2 regions of the Rossellomorea sp. NPDC077527 genome follow, and region 1 is predicted to be linked to the other one. Evidence: predicted binding sites of a transcription regulator. Region 1 holds the regulator's gene; the other holds the start of a gene.
What was found. The regulator NrdR, encoded in region 1, represses ribonucleotide reductase genes. The targets are predictions, from matches to a motif close to AACACNATATATNGTGTT.
Positions count from the first base shown of each region.

Region 2: a site for NrdR is predicted at 2,050-2,067, ahead of ACIGG7_RS06060 (vitamin B12-dependent ribonucleotide reductase). Genes of this name have one in related genera too.

Region 1 is NZ_JBITVL010000002.1:470,971-481,169, forward strand. Features, by position in the region: gene ACIGG7_RS07575 (DUF1294 domain-containing protein) at 1-218, opposite strand, end outside; gene rplT (50S ribosomal protein L20) at 306-665, opposite strand; gene rpmI (50S ribosomal protein L35) at 694-894, opposite strand; gene infC (translation initiation factor IF-3) at 918-1,421, opposite strand; ribosomal protein L20 leader region at 1,510-1,649, opposite strand; gene thrS (threonine--tRNA ligase) at 1,854-3,785, opposite strand; T-box leader at 3,844-4,099, opposite strand; gene ACIGG7_RS07600 (putative sporulation protein YtxC) at 4,152-5,018, opposite strand; gene ACIGG7_RS07605 (hypothetical protein) at 5,092-5,235, shown strand; gene dnaI (primosomal protein DnaI) at 5,313-6,245, opposite strand; gene ACIGG7_RS07615 (replication initiation and membrane attachment family protein) at 6,258-7,643, opposite strand; gene nrdR (transcriptional regulator NrdR) at 7,714-8,169, opposite strand; gene ACIGG7_RS07625 (cytosolic protein) at 8,252-8,632, opposite strand; gene speD (adenosylmethionine decarboxylase) at 8,766-9,146, opposite strand; gene ACIGG7_RS07635 (glyceraldehyde-3-phosphate dehydrogenase) at 9,778-10,199, opposite strand, start outside.
Region 2 is NZ_JBITVL010000002.1:161,597-171,795, reverse strand. Features, by position in the region: gene gcvPB (aminomethyl-transferring glycine dehydrogenase subunit GcvPB) at 1-79, shown strand, start outside; gene ACIGG7_RS06070 (rhodanese-like domain-containing protein) at 434-817, opposite strand; gene ACIGG7_RS06065 (lipoate--protein ligase family protein) at 1,020-1,856, shown strand; gene ACIGG7_RS06060 (vitamin B12-dependent ribonucleotide reductase) at 2,205-4,775, shown strand; gene ACIGG7_RS06055 (patatin-like phospholipase family protein) at 4,883-5,764, shown strand; gene ACIGG7_RS06050 (SA1362 family protein) at 5,781-6,143, opposite strand; gene ACIGG7_RS06045 (YqhR family membrane protein) at 6,443-7,012, shown strand; gene aroQ (type II 3-dehydroquinate dehydratase) at 7,107-7,553, shown strand; gene ACIGG7_RS06035 (M24 family metallopeptidase) at 7,555-8,619, shown strand; gene efp (elongation factor P) at 8,659-9,216, shown strand; gene spoIIIAA (stage III sporulation protein AA) at 9,465-10,199, shown strand, end outside.

The DNA of each region.
Region 1 (10,199 bases):
CCGATGGCGAACTGTTTATGCTTGGTTTTATGCCTGTATACTTTCATTCCTATGTAGGCTCCAACGCTTCCCCCTACAATCGCAACCTGCCACAGGACCCGCTCGCTGATCCGGTACTCATGGCGCTCTGCTTTTCTTTTATCCCTGCCCATAATGATAAAGCCGATGATATTGATGACGACGGCGTATAAGTATAAGATTTCAGTCAATGCTCCCATGATTCTACCTGCTTTCTATATGGTTGATGATATGAAGAAAGGACCGGCCGGGGCCAGTCCTTTTTTTCGCTAACGGATTAGCGATTATTATTTGTTTAGTTGAGCTTTAGCAGCATCAGCTAATTGGTTGAATGCTTTTTCGTCAGAAATCGCAAGCTCAGCAAGCATTTTGCGGTTTACTTCGATACCAGCAAGTTTCAATCCGTGCATTAAACGGCTGTAAGAAAGACCGTTCATACGTGCAGCCGCATTGATACGTGTGATCCATAGTTTACGGAAATCACGTTTCTTTTGGCGACGGTCACGATAAGCATACATGTATGATTTCATAACCTGTTGATTTGCTACTTTATATAAAGTATGTTTTGAACCGAAATAACCTTTGGCTAATTTAAGAACTTTTTTACGACGTCTGCGTGTTACTGTTCCGCCTTTTACGCGTGGCATAATAATTCCCTCCTGTTTCTATTACTTCTTATTTTAGGTTGTCAAGCATATGACGAATGCGTTTGAAATCTCCTTTAGAGACAACAGCCGCTTTACGTAGCTTACGCTTTGCTTTAGTAGATTTGTTTGCGAATAAGTGGCTTGTGTAAGCGTGTGAACGTTTAAGTTTACCAGAACCTGTTTTCTTGAAACGCTTAGCTGAGCCGCGGTGAGTTTTCATTTTTGGCATGTGCTTTTCCTCCTCGGGTCCTCTTATTTTTCGTTAACTGGTGCAAGCACCAAGAACATACTGCGACCATCCATTTTCGGTTTTGATTCAACGGTTGCTACATCTTTGCACTCATCAGAGAAGCGATCTAGAACGCGTTGACCAATTTCCTTGTGCGTAATCGCACGACCTTTAAATCGGATTGACGCTTTCACTTTGTCTCCTTTTTCAAGGAACTTACGAGCATTACGAAGCTTAGTATTGAAATCATGCTCATCAATCGTCGGGCTTAAACGCACCTCTTTAAGATTGATGATCTTCTGATTCTTACGTGCTTCTTTTTCTTTCTTCTGTTGTTCAAACTTAAACTTACCGTAGTCCATGATACGAGCAACGGGTGGTTTTGCATTTGGAGCAACAAGAACAAGATCAAGATTTACACGTTCAGCAATTTCAAGAGCTTCATTCTTGGATTTGATTCCAAGCTGCTCCCCGTTTTGATCGATAAGACGTACTTCACGGGCACGAATCGTTTCGTTTAAGATCATGTCTTTGCTAATAATTAGCCACCTCCAAGGTTTATTAAAAGAATACACGGCTTTGGCCGACGCACTCGCAATCCCTTTTCGCGTTTGCACACAAAAAAAGATGCGAGTGTCGAAACACCCGCACCTGATTATTAAGCATATATAAATGGCTTTAATAGTCAATCACATACCTGTAAACAGCACGAACGCGTTATTCAGGTGAGAAGCGGGTAGCTCCTTCTTGTACCAAACTGTATTCAATTCACCTTAGATACTATATCACATGACAATACCGCTGTCAAATAATCATTTATTATCACAACGTATTTCATAATATCAGACATCTCAGGAGAGTGCAACAGTTTTTTTGAAATTCATTGGTAGGGACGGACCTCCAACGGAAACATTATGGTAAACCACAATGACCATTTGGAGGTCCGTCCCTCTTCTTTTTTAGCGATTCGCTTCTTTTGTGATGTGAGCGATGAATGCATCAAGAGAAATCGTTTCTGATTTCTGTTCCCCGTATTTACGGACGTTGACAGCTGTTTCCTTGATTTCATTGTCTCCCACGACAAGCATATAAGGGACTTTACTCATTTGTGATTCACGGATCTTATAACCGATTTTTTCATTACGGTCATCGATTTCCACACGAAGCCCTTCAGCTTGAAGCTTTTCTTTCACTTCTTTCGCGTAGTCGAAGTGAACATCCGGAGAAACCGGGATCACTTGAACCTGCGTTGGAGCAAGCCAAGTCGGGAAAGCTCCTTTGTATTCTTCGATCAGGAATGCCACAAAGCGTTCCATTGTGGATACAACCCCACGGTGGATAACAACCGGGCGATGCTGCTTCCCGTCTTCCCCTACATACGTTAGGTCGAAGCGCTCTGGAAGTAAGAAGTCCAATTGAACAGTGGATAGTGTTTCTTCCTTACCAAGGGCCGTTTTCACCTGAACGTCCAGTTTAGGACCGTAGAATGCCGCTTCCCCTTCTGCTTCAAAGTACTCAACATCCAGTTCATCCATTGCTTCCTTGATCATTCCTTGTGCACGGTTCCACATTTCATCATCATCGAAGTACTTCTCCGTATCTTCAGGATCACGGTAAGAAAGACGGAACGAATAGTCATTCAGATCAAAGTCTTTGTAGACTTCCTGAACAAGACGCACGACACGCTTGAATTCTTCCTTAATTTGATCAGGACGTACAAAGATATGGGCATCATTTAGAGTCATCCCGCGTACACGCTGAAGTCCGGACAGAGCACCAGATAGTTCATAACGGTGCATCGTACCAAGCTCGGCGATACGGATCGGCAGTTCACGATAGCTGTGGATGCCGTTTTTGTAAATCATCATATGATGAGGGCAGTTCATCGGGCGAAGGACTAAATCTTCATTGTCCATCTCCATGACCGGGAACATATTCTCCTGATAGTGATCCCAATGACCGCTTGTTTTGTACAGCTCTACGCTACCCATGATCGGCGTGTAGACGTGATCATAACCGAGACGTTCTTCTTTATCAACAATATAACGCTCGATGATACGGCGGATCGTCGCACCTTTAGGGAGCCACATTGGAAGACCTTGTCCCACTTTTTGTGAGTTCATGAAAAGGTTCAATTCTTTACCGATTTTACGGTGATCACGCTCTTTCGCTTCTTCTAAGAGACGAAGATGCTCTTCAAGGTCTTCTTTCTTGAAGAAAGCTGTACCGTAAATACGTTGAAGCATTTTATTATCACTGTTACCACGCCAGTAGGCACCGGCAATGCTTAGCAGCTTGAATTCCTTGATTTTATTTGTAGACGGGATGTGCACTCCACGGCATAGGTCGAAGAATTCACCCTGCTCATAAATGGAAACCTGCTCCCCTTCAGGAATGGCTTCAAGCAGTTCAAGCTTGTACTCATCACCGATTTCTTCGTACATTTTCTGAGCTTTCCCGCGGCTTACTTCTTTACGGACAACCTCTAAGTTTTCTCCTGTGATCTTCTTCATTTCCTTCTCGATCATTGGAAGATCTTCCGGAGTGAATGTATGCTCTGAATCGATATCATAATAGAATCCGCCTTCGATGACCGGCCCGATTCCAAGCTTTGTTTCAGGATATAAACGCTTAATTGCCTGTGCCATTAAGTGGGCTGTACTGTGACGAAGGATTTCAAGCGCATCTTCGGAAGGAGCCGTAACAATCTCAATCGCTCCATCTTCCTGAATCCCTGTGCGCAAGTCAATCAATGCATCATTTATTTTACCAGCGAGCGCCTTCTTCTTCAGTCCGGGACTGATGGACGCAGCAATCTCTTCTGTCGTTGTCCCTTTAGGAAACTCCTTGACATTTCCATCTGGGAACTGAATTTTCACTACTTCTGACATGTGATTTCACTCCTTAAAGTATCGTTAAAAAACATAAAAAACCCCGCCCCTTCACATTTGAAGGGACGAGGTTAGTAAGTAATCTCGTGGTTCCACCCAACTTCTCATTGAATGCGAATAAACAGACAATGACTTCATTGAAAACGAATAACGACATTTAGCCGTCAATCATTACTGTGAATCCTGTATGACCCAGTTCATGATTGCAGTTCCGAGGTGGTAAATATCCCTAACGAATTAGGAAGCTTGCAGCCTTGTGACTTCCCTCTCTGTGAATAGAATAGAAATATTCTTGTCCTCATCATAACCTTTATTTATTGACTTATTATGTAGGTATTATAATCGGTTATGCTTGGAAAAGCAAGCCTATTCATTCGCGATATCCCATGAAGGATATAAGAGAGTATCAGGAAAATAACTCAACGGCAAAAGGTCGATCCGCTCTTCAAAAATATTTTGAAGGGTCCTGATCAATTGGTGGTCACCATTGCCATAAACGAGGATTTTCTCCGGGGCAAGGGATAATAACGGCGCGATGGTGTACGAATCAACGTATAATGGATGATTCGTCAGCAAGCGCTTATCAATCGCCTTCGTCAATTCCTGCCGGGTCACTTCTTTCATATCTTCATCAAAAAATCGGAAACCATAACCCGTCGAATATAAATGGATTGTACACATCTTCTGTTCCCTGGACGCAAGATACTCCCTGAGCATATGAACAAACATCTGGTATTCCTGCTCCATCTTATATTCTTCTATGGCCAGGTCAACCATCAGGATAATCCTCTCCTGAAGCTTCTTCAACCTGAATTTGCTAAAGGAGTCGAATGATATGGGTGCCTTCCCTTCCATCAAATGTTCCAAACTGTCACGGACGCAACCTGCTTCGTCCCATTCCCCGACCAGTTCCATCAATTCCGGTCGTTCCCCCATCCTCATCTCTGACACAATTTCTAAAATTTGATTGATTTCATCAATATCTTCATAAAGGTAATTTTCCCGCAGGACTGATTCGGACCAATCCATACATTTATCATTCATGACGAATTTAGAAACCCCGTTGAACAGCTTTTCTCTCTCCTTGAAGAAGGGGGAAACCTCAATCGTCAGATTATAGTGAGTTTTATGTTGAAAGAGTGTTTCATGGAACCATGATTGGATGAACTCTTTATTAAGGTATTCTTGAAGCTTTATTGCATCATTTTTTTGCTTGAAAATAAATTCAATCAAACTTTCTCGCCTCCTTAAACCCAATTCCCTGATTTATATATATGGGAGGCTTGTATAAATTAGAAGTTGATGAGTGAATTTCTTTTTGGGGAAGGGCTATTTGGGGCTGATTCAGCCATGGTTGACTGTTCGATGTGACATTCCAGCCGTTTTCGCCGATAATCCGGCCGTTTCCTTTGAAAAACCGACCGAAATCTCAAAAAATCCAGCCATTTAACAAATAATGCAAATAACCCAGCATCATTATCTCATAAAAAAAGAAAGGAAACCGCATCCGATTCCCTCTCCATCAACCTATTCTCTTCTATTCTTACCATCAATCAACACTGGCTTCGACAAATACTTGATTCGCTCCATGATCCGTGCAGCCTTCAACTTTTCTTCTTCCCCGCGCTGACTGTACGTCAGGTGATGGGTCAGCTCGCTGAAGTTGAAGTTGGAGGTGAAGAATGTCGGCAGGTTTTCAAGCATCCGATACTGGAGGATGGTTCCAAGGATTTCATCCCTTCCCCAACTCGACATCGTTTCTGCTCCGATATCATCAAGCATGAGGATCGGTGCTGTTTTCACCATCTCGAGTTTTTCATTGACCGAATTATCACCAAGTGATTGTTTGATTTCCCGGAAGAACTCGGGAACGTATACGATTAAGGAAGCTATTTTTTTCTCAGCAAGTTCGTTAGCCATGGCTCCCAACAGATAGGATTTGCCTACCCCGAATTTTCCGTAAAAATAAAGACCTTTCATCTTGGTTCCTTCTTGATATGTCTCTACGAAATTCTTTGCCAAACGCACAGCTTCCAGGCGGCTTTTCGAATCAAGCTCGAGTGTCTGGAAAGACGCTTGTAAAATATCTTTCGGTACATATAAGCTTTTGATCAAGCGCTGAGCACTCGTTCTTTCATCATGGATGACCTTGCGGGGACAGCGATGATAATCGATGTCGATGGTGTTGCCTCTGATCACTAAATGAGGGTCATAACCTTCCATCATATTCTTACATTCCTGTAAGGATGGGCAGTACCGGCATTCCTTGCTTTGCGAGATGTATTCATACAGCTTCATCAGGCTACCATTGACCATTTCAGCTGTTACAACACCTTCATTCCTGCGGATAAAATCCTTCACATCACTATTTTCCAGGATCTCTTTTTTCATTTGTTCATATCGTTGTTGAAACGAACCAGAAGTCGCCAACCGTTTTAGGGTGTTATTTATTTTCTCCACCGTTATGTTCACCTACTTCCGAAAATTTTTTAATTCTTCTTCGAGTTTTTTCTTTTCCGCTTCAAAGTCGTATCCGTCAGAAGACGTGTCGGATTCTTCAGTGGTTTCCTCTTCCTTAAACCAGTCCGGAAGCTTCTCTGTACGAATCGGCTTTCTCCGCCTGTTCGATTTCGTTTCCTTCTTACCTTCCGCCCACTCCATGTACTGCTTATGTTCTTTTTTGGCGAGATCCATCGCTTCACTAGCCGTCTTCACTTTCTTCCTGGACCAATGAGACGCAATTTTCTCCATGTATCCCTTTGTCAACTTCATATCCGTTTTCAACAGAACATATTGAATCAGCACATTCATGACGCCGATCGGCAGTTTTTGGGCCATGAGTACTTCTTCAACCGCCTGAAGATCCGCCTTTGAAGGTGACCCGCCATTGGATATGTCCGATAACACATCCTTCGGTGACGTGGTTTCCAGATATTCAATGAGCTCTTCTTCCTGAGAAAGCGGTTGATCGCGCACCTCGGGTTTCTTTGGCTCAAGTCTTGTTGTCAAATCGGGCAGTTGGTCTCCGGTTTGCATGCCATACCAGTCCCGTGCCGTTTTACGCAGCAATTCAATATCGATTGAATCATCGGCATCCAGGGAGCTTAAGACGATATTTTTCATTTGAAGGGGATTGATTCCATAAAGGTAGCTCAGCTTCAATACGGTTTCCTTCACTTTTTCCGTAAAAGCTTTCCGGGGAACCATGGATTCAGATAACCCGCCAAGCAATAATTGAAAGTCGAAATCGACTTCGTCCAGGGCCAGTCCATCATTCTTTCCATATTTCATATATTGTTCACCAGAGGCAGTCTCGGAATCCATATTTGCATCATGGTGAAGGAAATTGATCGGCTCCGATGTAAACACATCCTGAAAGGAACGTGTGATATCGGTGTAATGATCGTGATCAACCGTTACATCAGAGAAAAACTTCTTCAAACGCAAGTAATGGGTCCGGCCGATCTTACGGTATAAATATACATTCAGCATTCCATCATGAAAGAATTCCTGGGGAGACAGTGGCGGCTGCAATTCATAAAGGAAACGGCGGTCTTCTTGATCCTTTTTCACATAAACCTTCAACAACCCAATTCCTTCAAGCTTCATCCTTGCTTCATAAACGTCCTGAAGGTTGACAGACAGAACATTCATCAGATGATAGTGAGTGGAATCCGTCGACCAGAGACGGTTTTCTTCCACTTCCCCCCACAGGCTCATATAGAGGCTGTAGCATACGGAACCGATTAAAGGCTGGTATAGAAATGTGATGATTTTCCGGTCATATTCCTGAAGCATCCCATTAGTCCCCACCGTGTAGTGATCGATCGGTTGTATTTCATTCCAATGCTTCTTCATCATAGTTGGATTCTACCTTTCAATAAATAAAGAGAAAAGAGCTAAAGAATATCATCTTCAGCTCATTCTTCTACTCTTTTTTTATCAATTCTTTTAATTCGTCTATAAATACATTAATATCTTTAAACTGTCGATATACGGATGCAAAACGGACATATGCCACTTCATCTACTTTAGCAAGATGATCCATGACCATCTCACCGATCTTCACAGATTCTACTTCGGAAGCACCTTGATTCCGAAGATCCTTTTCAATATCCGTTGAGATCTTTTCTAACCTCTCAAGAGGAACAGGGCGCTTCTCGCAGGCCTTGATCAGCCCTCTCAAAATCTTTTCTCGACTAAACTCTTCTCTTACCCCTTCTTTTTTCACGACAATCAAAGGAAGCTCTTCAACCTTCTCAAAGGTCGTAAAGCGAAAATTGCATACTTCGCATTCTCTTCTTCTTCTGATTGAACGTCCTTCATCAGCAGGACGGGAGTCCACTACTCGTGTACCATTATGCTGGCAAGACGGGCACTTCATAATATCAGCTCCGTTATTACAAACTATTACCTTCATCATATAAAAAAGCCGCGACTTACACAAGCTTCTGAAGGATTTACCGTTATTTCGCTTTGGTCAACTCACTATCAAGCTGGTGATAATAATGACTGATCTGTGCTTTTAAAACGGTATATGTACCAAAGATCTTTCCTTTATCTGCACTAATTTTGAAATCGACTGCCGTTTCAAGCGGTCTCACCGTGATGACCGTGGCGACGATGAACAATTGGGGCGTTCCGTTTTTCCGGACCGTGATTTCCCCTCTATCTTTGGACTGTGAGATCACATCGTACTCGGCCGATGAGAACAAACCTAGTACTGCATTAAATGCACCTTGATGCATGGATTTATAATAGCGTGATTGCAGTTCTTTATCTTCATGCTGATCGGATGTTTCACATTCCGATTGAAATCGTTTTAATAGGGTGCGTAATCCACTCATTTCAAGTTCCTCCCTTTAGTTACCCTTATTTTACACGAAAAGGCAAAATTGAAAAACCCATAATAATGCACAGTGAAGGAGCGCACAAAAAAAGAGATGCATGAAACACGCATCTCTTCTGAGTTATTATCGATTAAAGGGCTTGAGCCTGAGACTTTTTCACTTGTACTGGACCCATACCACGCGGCAATTCGATTGTTTCGCGTGTGTCAGCACCAAGAGCATCAGCAATATATTCAGCAGCGATATTAGGATCTAAATCACCGCAAGTATATACATCAATACTGGCATAACCATGTTCAGGAAAACTGTGGATCGTTAAATGTGATTCTGAGATGATTACCACTCCACTTACACCTTGAGGAGCAAATTTGTGGAAAGCCACCTCACGAACTTCTGCACCTGATTTAAGTGCAGCATCTACGAATGTTTTCTCAATTCCTACTACATCGTTTAATTTTTCAAAATCGCAACCCCATAATTCAGAGATTACATGACGTCCCATTGTTTCCATTTTCGTATTTCCCCCTTTGACATGATTTTTTTCGTCAAAATGAACGGATCCTTTGGCAAAATCTTAACTACCACGGGGGAAAGTTAGTCCGAAGAGGTCCTAACCCTTTAAGTAGTTAAATCAGTATTCATTTGCTAATAAGAAGTTCACGAAAAATAGTATACTTTGTTTAAATCTCTTTTGCAATAAATTTTTATAAAGTTTTTTAACCATATAAAAGTAAAATCCTTTTCTCTTTTTCAATAAAGAGCATAGTAGAGAGATCTCGTTTTCTTTGAAGACCGTTCCTTTCCGCTCCAGGCACTTGCTTTCCGGCGGGGCGTGAGTTGAGCCTCCTCGGGCTTTGCCCTGTGGGGTCTCAACTTTCCCGCTATTCCCGCAGGAGTCAAGTGCCTTCCGCTACAATCCACTCTGTGATTCTAATTTAGTTACACTATTTATTGATAGTACTAATCAGCTTTTTTTAAAGCATAAAGTTTCCAAACAAACTTTAACCAGTAGCAACTAGATGTCTCCACTACTTATAAGAATATACTTCCCTTTGTCCTTCCTAAAGCGTGTAAAAAAAGAAAAGAACGCACCCGAAACAGGTGCGTTCCTATGATTCGCTTTATTGTTTATGTTGGTTCTTTCAAACGTTGACTTCTTGTTTGGCATTCATTTTGCTCGCGACGAATTTAGCCAGGTCTACGACACGGCATGAGTAACCCCATTCATTATCATACCAAGCCAATACCTTCACTTTTCGGCTCCCCATGACCATCGTGGATAAGCCGTCGATGATCGCGGAGTGAGGATTTGTATTGAAGTCGATTGAAACCAATGGTTCAGTCGTGTATTGAAGCACTCCATGCAGGGAACCAAGGGATGCTGTAATGAAGGCTTCATTGATTTCTTCAACCGTCACGTCTCTTTTCACATCTACAACCAGATCTACTAGTGAAACGTTAGGAGTCGGCACGCGTAAAGCCATTCCATGAAGCTTCCCGTTAAGCTGTGGAAGAACCAATGATAATGCTTTTGCTGCACCGGTAGTCGTCGGAATGATTGATT
Region 2 (10,199 bases), 310 kb from region 1:
ACACACGACCATCGTGAAGCGTATGGATGAGACACTTGCAGCAAGAAAACCGGTACTGCGCTATACGAAAGAAGGCTAATACGTATAACTAAACCCCTCCGTCTTATGACGGAGGGGTTTTTATAAAGGGACGGACCTTCAAAGGTAATTCAAGTCTTTAAAAGGATGGTGATTGTGGAAACATGGATAATCATGCAGATAAAATGGATTCATCTTTAGAGTTGTGATGCCGAATCCGAAAATGCGGAAAGGGAATCGTGCCGATTTGGCTGATTATCCAGCGGAAATGTGAAGGAATCCAGTCGATTCTCCCTTCAAAACAGCCATTTTCATCAAAAATTTAGCGGATATACATTTAATTCCATTTTCATCAAATGATGAACAAAACCCCATCCCACAAAAAAAGGATCACCCCAAGGTGATCCTTTCACAATCATTTTTTATGTTTTACTTTTCCTGTCCACTTTTTGAATCCGCCTTGCAAATGGTGAAGGTCGCGGTATCCTTTACGGTGCAGCATTTGGGCTGCCCTCCCGCTGCGTAGTCCGCTTTGGCAGTAAAGGTAAACGGGTTGATCCTGACGAATTTCCTTTTGTCTCATTTTGATCTGTGATAATGGAATATTTCGTGCACCCAGGACATGACCGTTTTCAAATTCATTCGCTTCACGTACATCTATCAATTGAGCTTTACGATAACCAGCTCGGAATTCCTCTTCAGTCAGTGTTTTCACGATTCTCTTTTGATAGAAGAACGTAAAAAGTGAATAGATGATGATTCCACCAAGTACGACTAAAAGAATATATAATCCTTCCATCATTCATGCTCCTTTCTACAAATGCGCTACCTTCTATTATATTCATGAAAGCCATGATAATCAAAACATATTTTTTATTTTACAGCAAAGACTTTCCAATCTGTTTTTCTTTGTTTTTCGAAGTGGATTTGATAGACTAGTAACGGACTTAAAAGATTACATATGAATGATCAATACAGAACACGCAAATGAGGTATGATGCATGAAAAAGGAAACATGGAGATTCATTGACTCAGGAAATTGTTCCCCTTCTTATAATATGGCCTTAGATGAGGCGCTGCTCGATTGGCACAGTGAAGGGAAGATTCCCCCAACGATCCGTTTTTACGGTTGGGATCCGGCTACACTATCAATCGGTTATTTTCAAAAGGTAGAAAAAGAAATCAATCTTGATGCCGTAAAAGAACACGGACTTGGATTTGTGAGACGTCCTACAGGTGGCAGGGGGGTTCTTCATGAACATGAATTGACGTACAGCGTCATTGTGTCTGAGGATCATCCTGAAATGCCTAAAACCGTTACGGAAGCGTACCGGGTCATTTCAGAAGGGATACTGAAAGGGTTCCAAGGTCTTGGTCTAGAAGCCTACTTTGCGGTACCGAAAACAGCAGAAGAGCGGGAAGGGTTAAAAAATCCCCGTTCGGCCGTTTGTTTCGATGCACCAAGCTGGTATGAGCTGGTGGTTGAAGGCAGAAAAGTGGCAGGTAGCGCACAGACCCGTCAAAAAGGCGTCATCCTTCAGCATGGTTCCATCCTGTTGGACCTGGATGAAGACAAGTTGTTCAGTCTGTTCAAATATCCATCCGACAGGGTGAAAGAGCGTATGCAGCGTGCATTTAAAAATAAGGCCGTTGCCATGAACGAAATCAGCTCTGAAACGGTCACGATGGATATGGCGAAGGAAGCATTCAAAAAAGGGTTTGAAGAAGGATTGAACATCCAGCTCGAACCATATGAGCTTTCTGAAGAAGAGACACAATATGTTGTGGATCTTGCCGAGTCCCGATATGAATCAGACGATTGGAACTTTAAACGATAAAAAATTTTGTAGAAAAAAAGCGATGATTGTCGCTTTTTTCCTATTTTACCAACGATTACGCGACTTTCTTTTATATCAAGTTCTAAATTAATAGAAATGGCCGGAGTATTATATGATTTTCTATTATTTTCTCCTGTTTTCTATTTTTATTGGCATATTATCCGTTTGACAAACAAATGACCTATTGACCTGAAACACAATATATGGTGTGTCGAATAATTTTTTGCACACAATATGTTGTGTTTATTTATTGCTTTTCCAGATTGGCTATGATATCTTAATACTTGAAATAAGACATCAGCGAAAAAAACAGAAACTGAAACATTTGAGATAGAAGGAGTTGTCTTTATGACTGTTGCGTCGAAAAACACGATGAATTTAAACACCGAGAGATTAAATAAGGATATTGGATTGTTTCCTCAAGTACATCCCATCACCCCGGATATGAAAACAACACACAAAGGTGTATCCCGTCTGGTCATGATCGATCGTTATTCTTTCAAAGACACCGAAAAGATCACTCTATCAGAAGGTGACTTCGTGGTCCTCACCATCAAGGAAGATCCCAAGTTCCCTGCAAGGGGATTAGGCTACATCTCAAGCATCGATTGGGAAACGAAAAAAGCATCCGTCTGGATCGAAGAAGAATACAGAAGCGCCATCGACAAGCCAGAGGAAATGGAGACGGGGATTGTTTCGAGGACATTGGATGTCATTGAGAAACCACTTGAAGTCTACTATGAACAAATTGCGAAGCGTAACGCAACAGGCTTGGCAGAAGTGGAAGAAACTCCTGAAAAGAGACAGGTTTGGTTTGAAAAATTCTATCATGAACTAGTGAATCTTCATTTTGTTCCTGCAGGACGTGTGCTATACGGAGCTGGTGCAGGTACGGATGTAACGTACTTCAACTGTTATGTGATGCCTTTTGTACAGGATTCCCGTGAAGGCATTTCAGAACACCGCAAGCAGGTCATGGAGATCATGAGCCGTGGTGGGGGAGTCGGAACGAATGGATCGACCCTTCGTCCTCGTAACACCCTTGCGAAAGGCGTTAACGGTAAATCCTCTGGTTCTGTTTCATGGCTGGATGATATTGCGAAATTGACACATCTGGTTGAGCAGGGCGGTTCAAGGCGTGGGGCACAAATGATTATGCTTTCAGATTGGCATCCCGATATTATCGAATTCATTATTTCCAAAATGCAAAACCCGCGTATCCTGCGTTATCTTCTTGAAAACACAGAAGATGAAACCATCAAAAAGGCTGCACAGGAAAAATTAAAATTCACGCCGCTGACAGAACAAGAGGAAGCGATGTATCAAGGGATCCTGAACTATAGACAAATCCCTGGTTACGGTGGATTTGATGCAAAGATCCTTAAGAATGCAGAAGAAAAGCTCCGCACAGGTGGAACATACAGCGTCCATAATTCAGAGTTCCTGACAGGAGCGAATATTTCCGTGTGTCTGACGAGCGACTTTATGGAAGCCGTGGAAAACGATACAGAATATGAACTGCGCTTCCCTGATGTGGAAAGCTACAATGAAGAACAGATGAAGTACTATAACGAAGAATGGCATAACGTCGGGGATGTCCGCGAGTGGGAAAAGCTTGGCTACAAAGTGCGTACGTATCGCAAGATCAAGGCTAAAGAGCTTTGGAACTTGATCAATGTGTGTGCAACATACTCCGCTGAGCCTGGAATCTTCTTCATTGATAACGCAAATGATATGACGAATGCGAAAGCATATGGCCAAAAGGTTGTTGCCACCAATCCATGTGGCGAACAGCCCCTTGCTCCATATTCCGTGTGTAACCTGGCAGCCGTCAATCTTGCTCAATTCGCGGATAAAGAAAAGAAAACCGTTGATTTTGAAAAATTGAAGCGTACCGTTGAAGTTGGTGTCCGAATGCAGGACAATGTCATTGATGCGACTCCATACTTCCTGGACGAAAATAAGAAGCAGGCACTTGGTGAGCGTCGTGTTGGCCTTGGAGTAATGGGTCTCGCCGATTTATTGATCTACTGTGAGAAAGAATACGGTTCAGAAGAGGGCAATAAACTTGTGGATGAAGTGTTTGAAGTCATCGCCACAACGGCTTACCGTGCATCGGTTGAATTATCGAAGGAAAAGGGAAGCTTCCCATTCCTCACAGGAAGCACCGACGAAGAAACAAAAGCCTTAAGAAAAGCGTTTGTGGAAACAGGATTTATGAAGAAAATGCCTGAAGATGTACGTGAAGACATTGAACAATATGGTATTCGAAACTCCCATCTGTTAACCGTCGCTCCAACGGGCTCTACGGGTACGATGGTCGGGGTTTCAACTGGTCTTGAACCATACTTCTCCTTCACGTATTACAGAAGTGGACGCCTGGGTAAATTCATTGAGGTGAAAGCGGATATTGTAGAGGATTATTTGAAGAGAAATCCAGAAGCAGATGCTGACAATCTTCCAGAGTGGTTTGTATCTTCCATGAGCCTTGCACCACAAGCACATGCAGACGTTCAATGCGTCATTCAGAACTGGATCGACAGCTCTATTTCCAAAACCGTCAATGCCCCTCGTGGTTATACGGTTGAGCAAGTGGAAAAAGTGTATGAGCGTCTTTATAAAGGTGGCGCCAAGGGAGGTACCGTTTACGTTGATGGAAGCCGTGATTCACAGGTATTGACCCTAAAGGCGGAAGAAAACAGCTTTGATGATGAAGAGGTACAGGATAAACATGATATTCCAACATCCAAAAAGCCGATTGTATTACTGGATACGATCCAGGATGTGCGTGCAACGGATGTGACCATCGGTTCTGAGGTGGGGAATACATGCCCTGTCTGTCGTAAAGGGACGGTAAAAGATATGGGCGGATGTAATACTTGTACAAACTGCGGTGCTCAGCTGAAGTGTGGACTATAATAATAGAAATGGGTAAGAGGGGACTGGTTCCCCTCTTATTTTTTTAGTCTAAAATCCTTCACGGTGAATTAAAGATGTAGTAATACACCTCAGAAGGAGTGGAGCCTATGGACATAGATGGCGTATTTTCCGGTGGAGGAATAAAGGGGCTTGCCCTGATTGGAGCCTATCAGGCTATTGAGGAGAAAGGATACACATTCAAGAGGCTTGCAGGAACAAGTGCAGGTGCTGTGATTGCCGCTTTTATTGCTGCTGGATACTCAAGCCGGGAACTTCTCGACATAATGGACGATATTGATTTGAAAGAACTAATGGATTCAAACGCAATCATATCCCTTCCAATTCTGAAGTGGTTTCGTGTCTATTATCGTTTAGGTTTATACAAAGGGGTGGCACTTGAAAACTGGCTGGAAGAAAAGCTGAAAGCGAGGGGGATTTATACGTTCGCTGATTTACCCCCTCATTCCCTCCGTGTCATAGCATCCGATTTGTCCAATGGCCGATTACTGGTTCTCCCGGATGATCTCGAGAAATATGGAATTGCCAAAGAAACCTTCCCCGTTGCACGGGCGATCAGGATGAGTGCGAGTCTTCCTTATTTTTTTGAACCAGTGAAGCTCCGCTCGTTGGAAGGAATCAGTTTCATGGTGGATGGAGGGGTGCTCAGCAATTTTCCCATATGGCTTTTTGACAGTGAGAATGTGAAAATGGAAAGGCCCGTTCTTGGAGTAAAACTGAGTCACGATGTGATCGGAAAACCGAAAAAACAGATCAACAATGCCATAGATTTATATGAAGCACTCTTCACAACCATGAAAGATGCCCATGATTCAAGGTACATCTCGAGAAAGCATGAAAAGAATATCATCTTTATCCCGACAGAGGGAGTTCTGACCACCGAATTCCAGCTGACTCCCGAAAGGAAAGCGGAACTCATTCAATACGGTAAATTAAAGGCTGAATGCTTTTTGCGAAAATGGCCGTATTAATAAAACAATCGAGCTCTTAAAAAGAGGCTCGATTGTTTTTTTTATTCTTTTTTCCTTCAATTACAGTTAGTTTGGCATTGGATTTTTTGCGAATCGGGCGCTTTTTAGACATATTGGATACTTGTGGCTTACTGGCCGATTTCTTTTTATGCCGTTTTTTTGATTGTTTGGCTGCTTTAACAAACGCTCTCTGTTCATTGCTATTACCAGCCCTTCTTCCACTGAACCATCTTCGGTATATAAAGTAGATGATCCCGATGACGGCTGCTGTTACCAGCAGTTTTCTTGCCAGCCCTAAAGGATTTCCGAACAGGGAAGCCCCAAGCCCGATCATAGCCAATAATATTAGTGTAGAGACAAAGATATTACGAGCGTTCAACAAAGCCACCTCCTTACATGACTATCCATCTTAAATAATATCTATACTATTATTCTAGACCATTTCTGTGTTCTTTAACCGTATTAATTGATTTTTTATAGTGTATTGAATGGAAGATGTTCGCATCTTTTTTCAGAAGTTTTGAAAGATATACTCTATTTTACTAAAAAAAGATGAAAAGCACTAGGAAGAAGGGTATTAAATCATGTATTTCGGTGGATTCTTGTGTAATTGAAAATTAAGCAATAATGTGCAAAGTATTCAAGCAATGGGACATACTACGAATGGAGGTGTTACAGATGGCAGAACAAAAAGGTCAACATGAAAAAGTCCAGGAGGGCACGGAAGAAAGCAAAGAAAATCCCCGCTTAGAACAGAATCAGAGTGAAAAGCCCCTTTCCTTCACGGCAATGGTCGTCGTCACCGGTTTTATCGGTGGGATGTTTTGGAGTTCGATTGCATATCTATGTTATTTCTTTTCCTTTACCAAAATTGAACCTAATATCATATTCGAACCTTGGGCTGTAGGAGATTGGGTCGACAAGTGGATCGGAATTGTCTTATCCATCGTCGCCTACGGTGTCATTTCGATCGGTGTGGCTCTCATTTATTATGGAGGTTTGCGGAAATTCAAATCTATGTGGGTAGGTGCTGGCTATGGGATTGTTCTTTATCTGGCTTTTTTCCTGGTACTTAATCCGCTTTTCCCGAGTATTAAATCCTTTACAGCGATAGATTATCATACATTGATCACCATTTTCTGTTTATATATTCTTTACGGTGTGTTCATAGGTTACTCGATTTCTTATGAAGAAAATGAATTGAGGCACCAGGATAATAAGGAGAAATCTGGAGAAGTATCTCATTAAGAAATGCTATTTATCAGACAATTATGTAGGTATAGGTAAATGGTTTATGTTAGAATGTTCATGATGAACATTCTATTTTTTTAGGAGTTTACATATGGTGAAAATTTTACTGTTGAATGGCCCGAATTTAAACAGGTTAGGAAAACGGGAGCCCGCAATTTACGGCCACGTCACATTAACCCAACTAGAAGAAAATGTCAGAATACAGGCAGAAAAAGAAGGGTTTCAATTGGTTTCAGCGCAGTCGAATCACGAAGGGGAAATCATTGATATGATCCACAAGGCGGAGGATGAAGGATATGGGGGAATTATCATGAATCCCGGCGCCTTCACCCATTACAGTTATGCCATAAGAGACGCGGTGGCATCCATATCCGTCCCGGTTGTGGAAGTGCACATATCCAATATTCATGCCCGTGAAGAGTTCAGGCATCAATCTGTCATAGCAGCTGAAACCATTGGGCAGATCGTGGGATTCGGCCTGTTTGGTTACGAGTTAGCCCTGCAGGCTATTATAAAGAACATTAAGGGAGTGGAGTAAAATGAAAATTGAACGATTACGTAAGACTTTTTCAGAAAATGCACTTGACGGGATTTTATTAACAAGTACGTATAATCGCCGCTACATGACGAACTTTACGGGTTCATCCGGTGTCGTGTTGATTTCCAAAGAAAAAGCCCTGTTCATTACAGATTTCAGATACATAGAGCAAGCGACAGAACAGGCGTCTGATTATGAAATCGTACAGCACACTGGACCGATTCATGAAGAAGTGGCGAAGCAGGCTAAAAATCTTGGTATTCAAAAGCTTGGCTTTGAAAAGAACGACATGACTTACAGTGCATATGAAATCTACCGTGATGCAGTAGAAGCGGAAATGGTGCCGGTATCCGGTCTAGTGGAAAAGTTACGCTTGATTAAGACACCTGAAGAGCTTAATATAATTAAGGATGCGGCGGATATTGCCGATGCAGCATTTAAGCATATTTTAGATTTTATCAAGCCGGGTGTGACAGAGTTAGAAGTTTCCAATGAATTAGAATTCTTCATGAGAAAAGCAGGAGCGACGTCATCATCTTTTGATATCATCGTAGCCTCAGGAAATCGTTCAGCACTTCCTCATGGAGTTGCCAGTGACAAAGTCATTGAAAAAGGTGATTTTGTAACATTGGATTATGGTGCATACTATAAAGGATATTGCTCCGATATGACACGCACTTTATCTGTAGGGGAACCAAGTGAGAAATTGAAAGAGATCTACGATGTCGTTCTCCAATCACAGCTTCTTGCAATGGAACAAATCAGACCTGGGATGACAGGGAAAGAAGCGGATGCGATCGCTCGTGATTACATAACAGAAAAAGGTTATGGTGAGTATTTCGGTCACTCGTTAGGACATGGAATCGGTCTTGAAGTACACGAAGGTCCAGGATTGTCCTCGCGCTCAGACGTGGTACTTGAGCCAGGAATGATCGTCACGGTTGAACCAGGTGTCTATGTTCCTGGTGTTGGCGGAGTACGTATTGAAGATGATACACTCATAACTGAAGATTCCAATGAAACACTGACACACTCAACAAAAGATCTAATCATTCTGCCATTTTAGTCCTGTCAAAGGGCCTACTAGACAATAGGAGGAAAAAATATGATTTCAGTAAATGATTTTCGTACAGGCTTAACGATTGAAGTCGATAACGGAATTTGGAGAGTAATGGATTTCCAACACGTTAAACCGGGAAAAGGAGCAGCATTCGTCCGCTCGAAACTACGTAATCTTCGCACAGGTGCCATCCAGGAAAAAACATTCCGTGCCGGTGAAAAAGTAGGGAAAGCCCAAATCGACAACCGTAAGATGCAGTACCTGTATGCAAATGGTGACATGCATGTATTCATGGACAATGAAAGCTACGATCAAATCGAGCTTCCTGCTTCTTCAATCGAAGAAGAATTAAAATACTTAAAAGAAAACATGGAAGTATCCATCATGATGTACGGTGGAGAGACTCTTGGAGTCGAGCTTCCGAACTCAGTAGAATTGAAAGTGACGGAAACAGAGCCTGGTATCAAAGGTGATACTGCTTCCGGTGGTTCAAAACCTGCGACTGTTGAAACAGGATTAGTGGTTAACGTACCATTCTTCGTCAACGAAGGGGATACATTAATCATCAATACGACAGACGGATCTTACGTATCACGTGGATAAATAATGTTAAAGCCTGAACGGGAACTTTCCCGCTCAGGCTTTTTTTATGTCAATCTGCTACAACTCCTCCCATTCTTTTCATTAATCGCGTTAATTTTATTTCGCGCTTCTGCTTCTCCAGAATTCTTCCATCTCCATTGTCATAATCTTATATTGCTAGAATACATTGTATTATCGGGAAGCATGTACGAGGGATCGTTCTCTGTTTCATTCATCCCGAAGTGGAACAAGATTAGGAGGTACTACAAATGCAAGAAGTTCTAGCCTTACTACCCAGCACTATTTCTGACAAAGTCCTGACCCTTCCACGAGATCTCATTGACCGGATTGAAGAAATCAGGGTTCGTACCAACCGAGTGCTGGAAGTCACAGCACGAGGTAAACCATACTTTCTTCCCTATACCGTGACAGAGGAAGATTGTGAACAGCTTATTAACAAGTTATCTCGTCATTCATTTTATACATTGGAAGAAGAATTAAAGCGAGGCTATATCACGATCGAAGGCGGACACCGTGTCGGACTTGCAGGGAAGGTGATACTCGAAGGAGGTATCGTTAAGGGGATTCGAAACCTTTCTTCCTTTAACATCCGCATCGCAAGAGAAAAAGTAGGCATAGCACAGTCTATATTTCCTTATGTTTACAACGATGGCTGGAAACATACGATGATGATCGGCTCCCCCCAGACCGGCAAAACAACACTGCTCAGAGATCTTGCCAGGATGATTTCGACGGGAGTACCTGAAAAAAACATCCCGCCGTATAAAGTAGGAATCGTCGATGAGCGATCTGAAATTGCCGGATGTGTGAATGGGATTCCTCAGCTGATGTTTGGACCGAGGGTGGACGTGCTGGATGCCTGTCCAAAAGCAGAAGGCATGATGATGTTGATTCGTTCCATGAGTCCCGAAGTCCTGATCGTCGATGAAATCGGTCGGGTGGAAGATGGCCAAGCCATCCAGGAAGCCGTAAATGCCGGTATC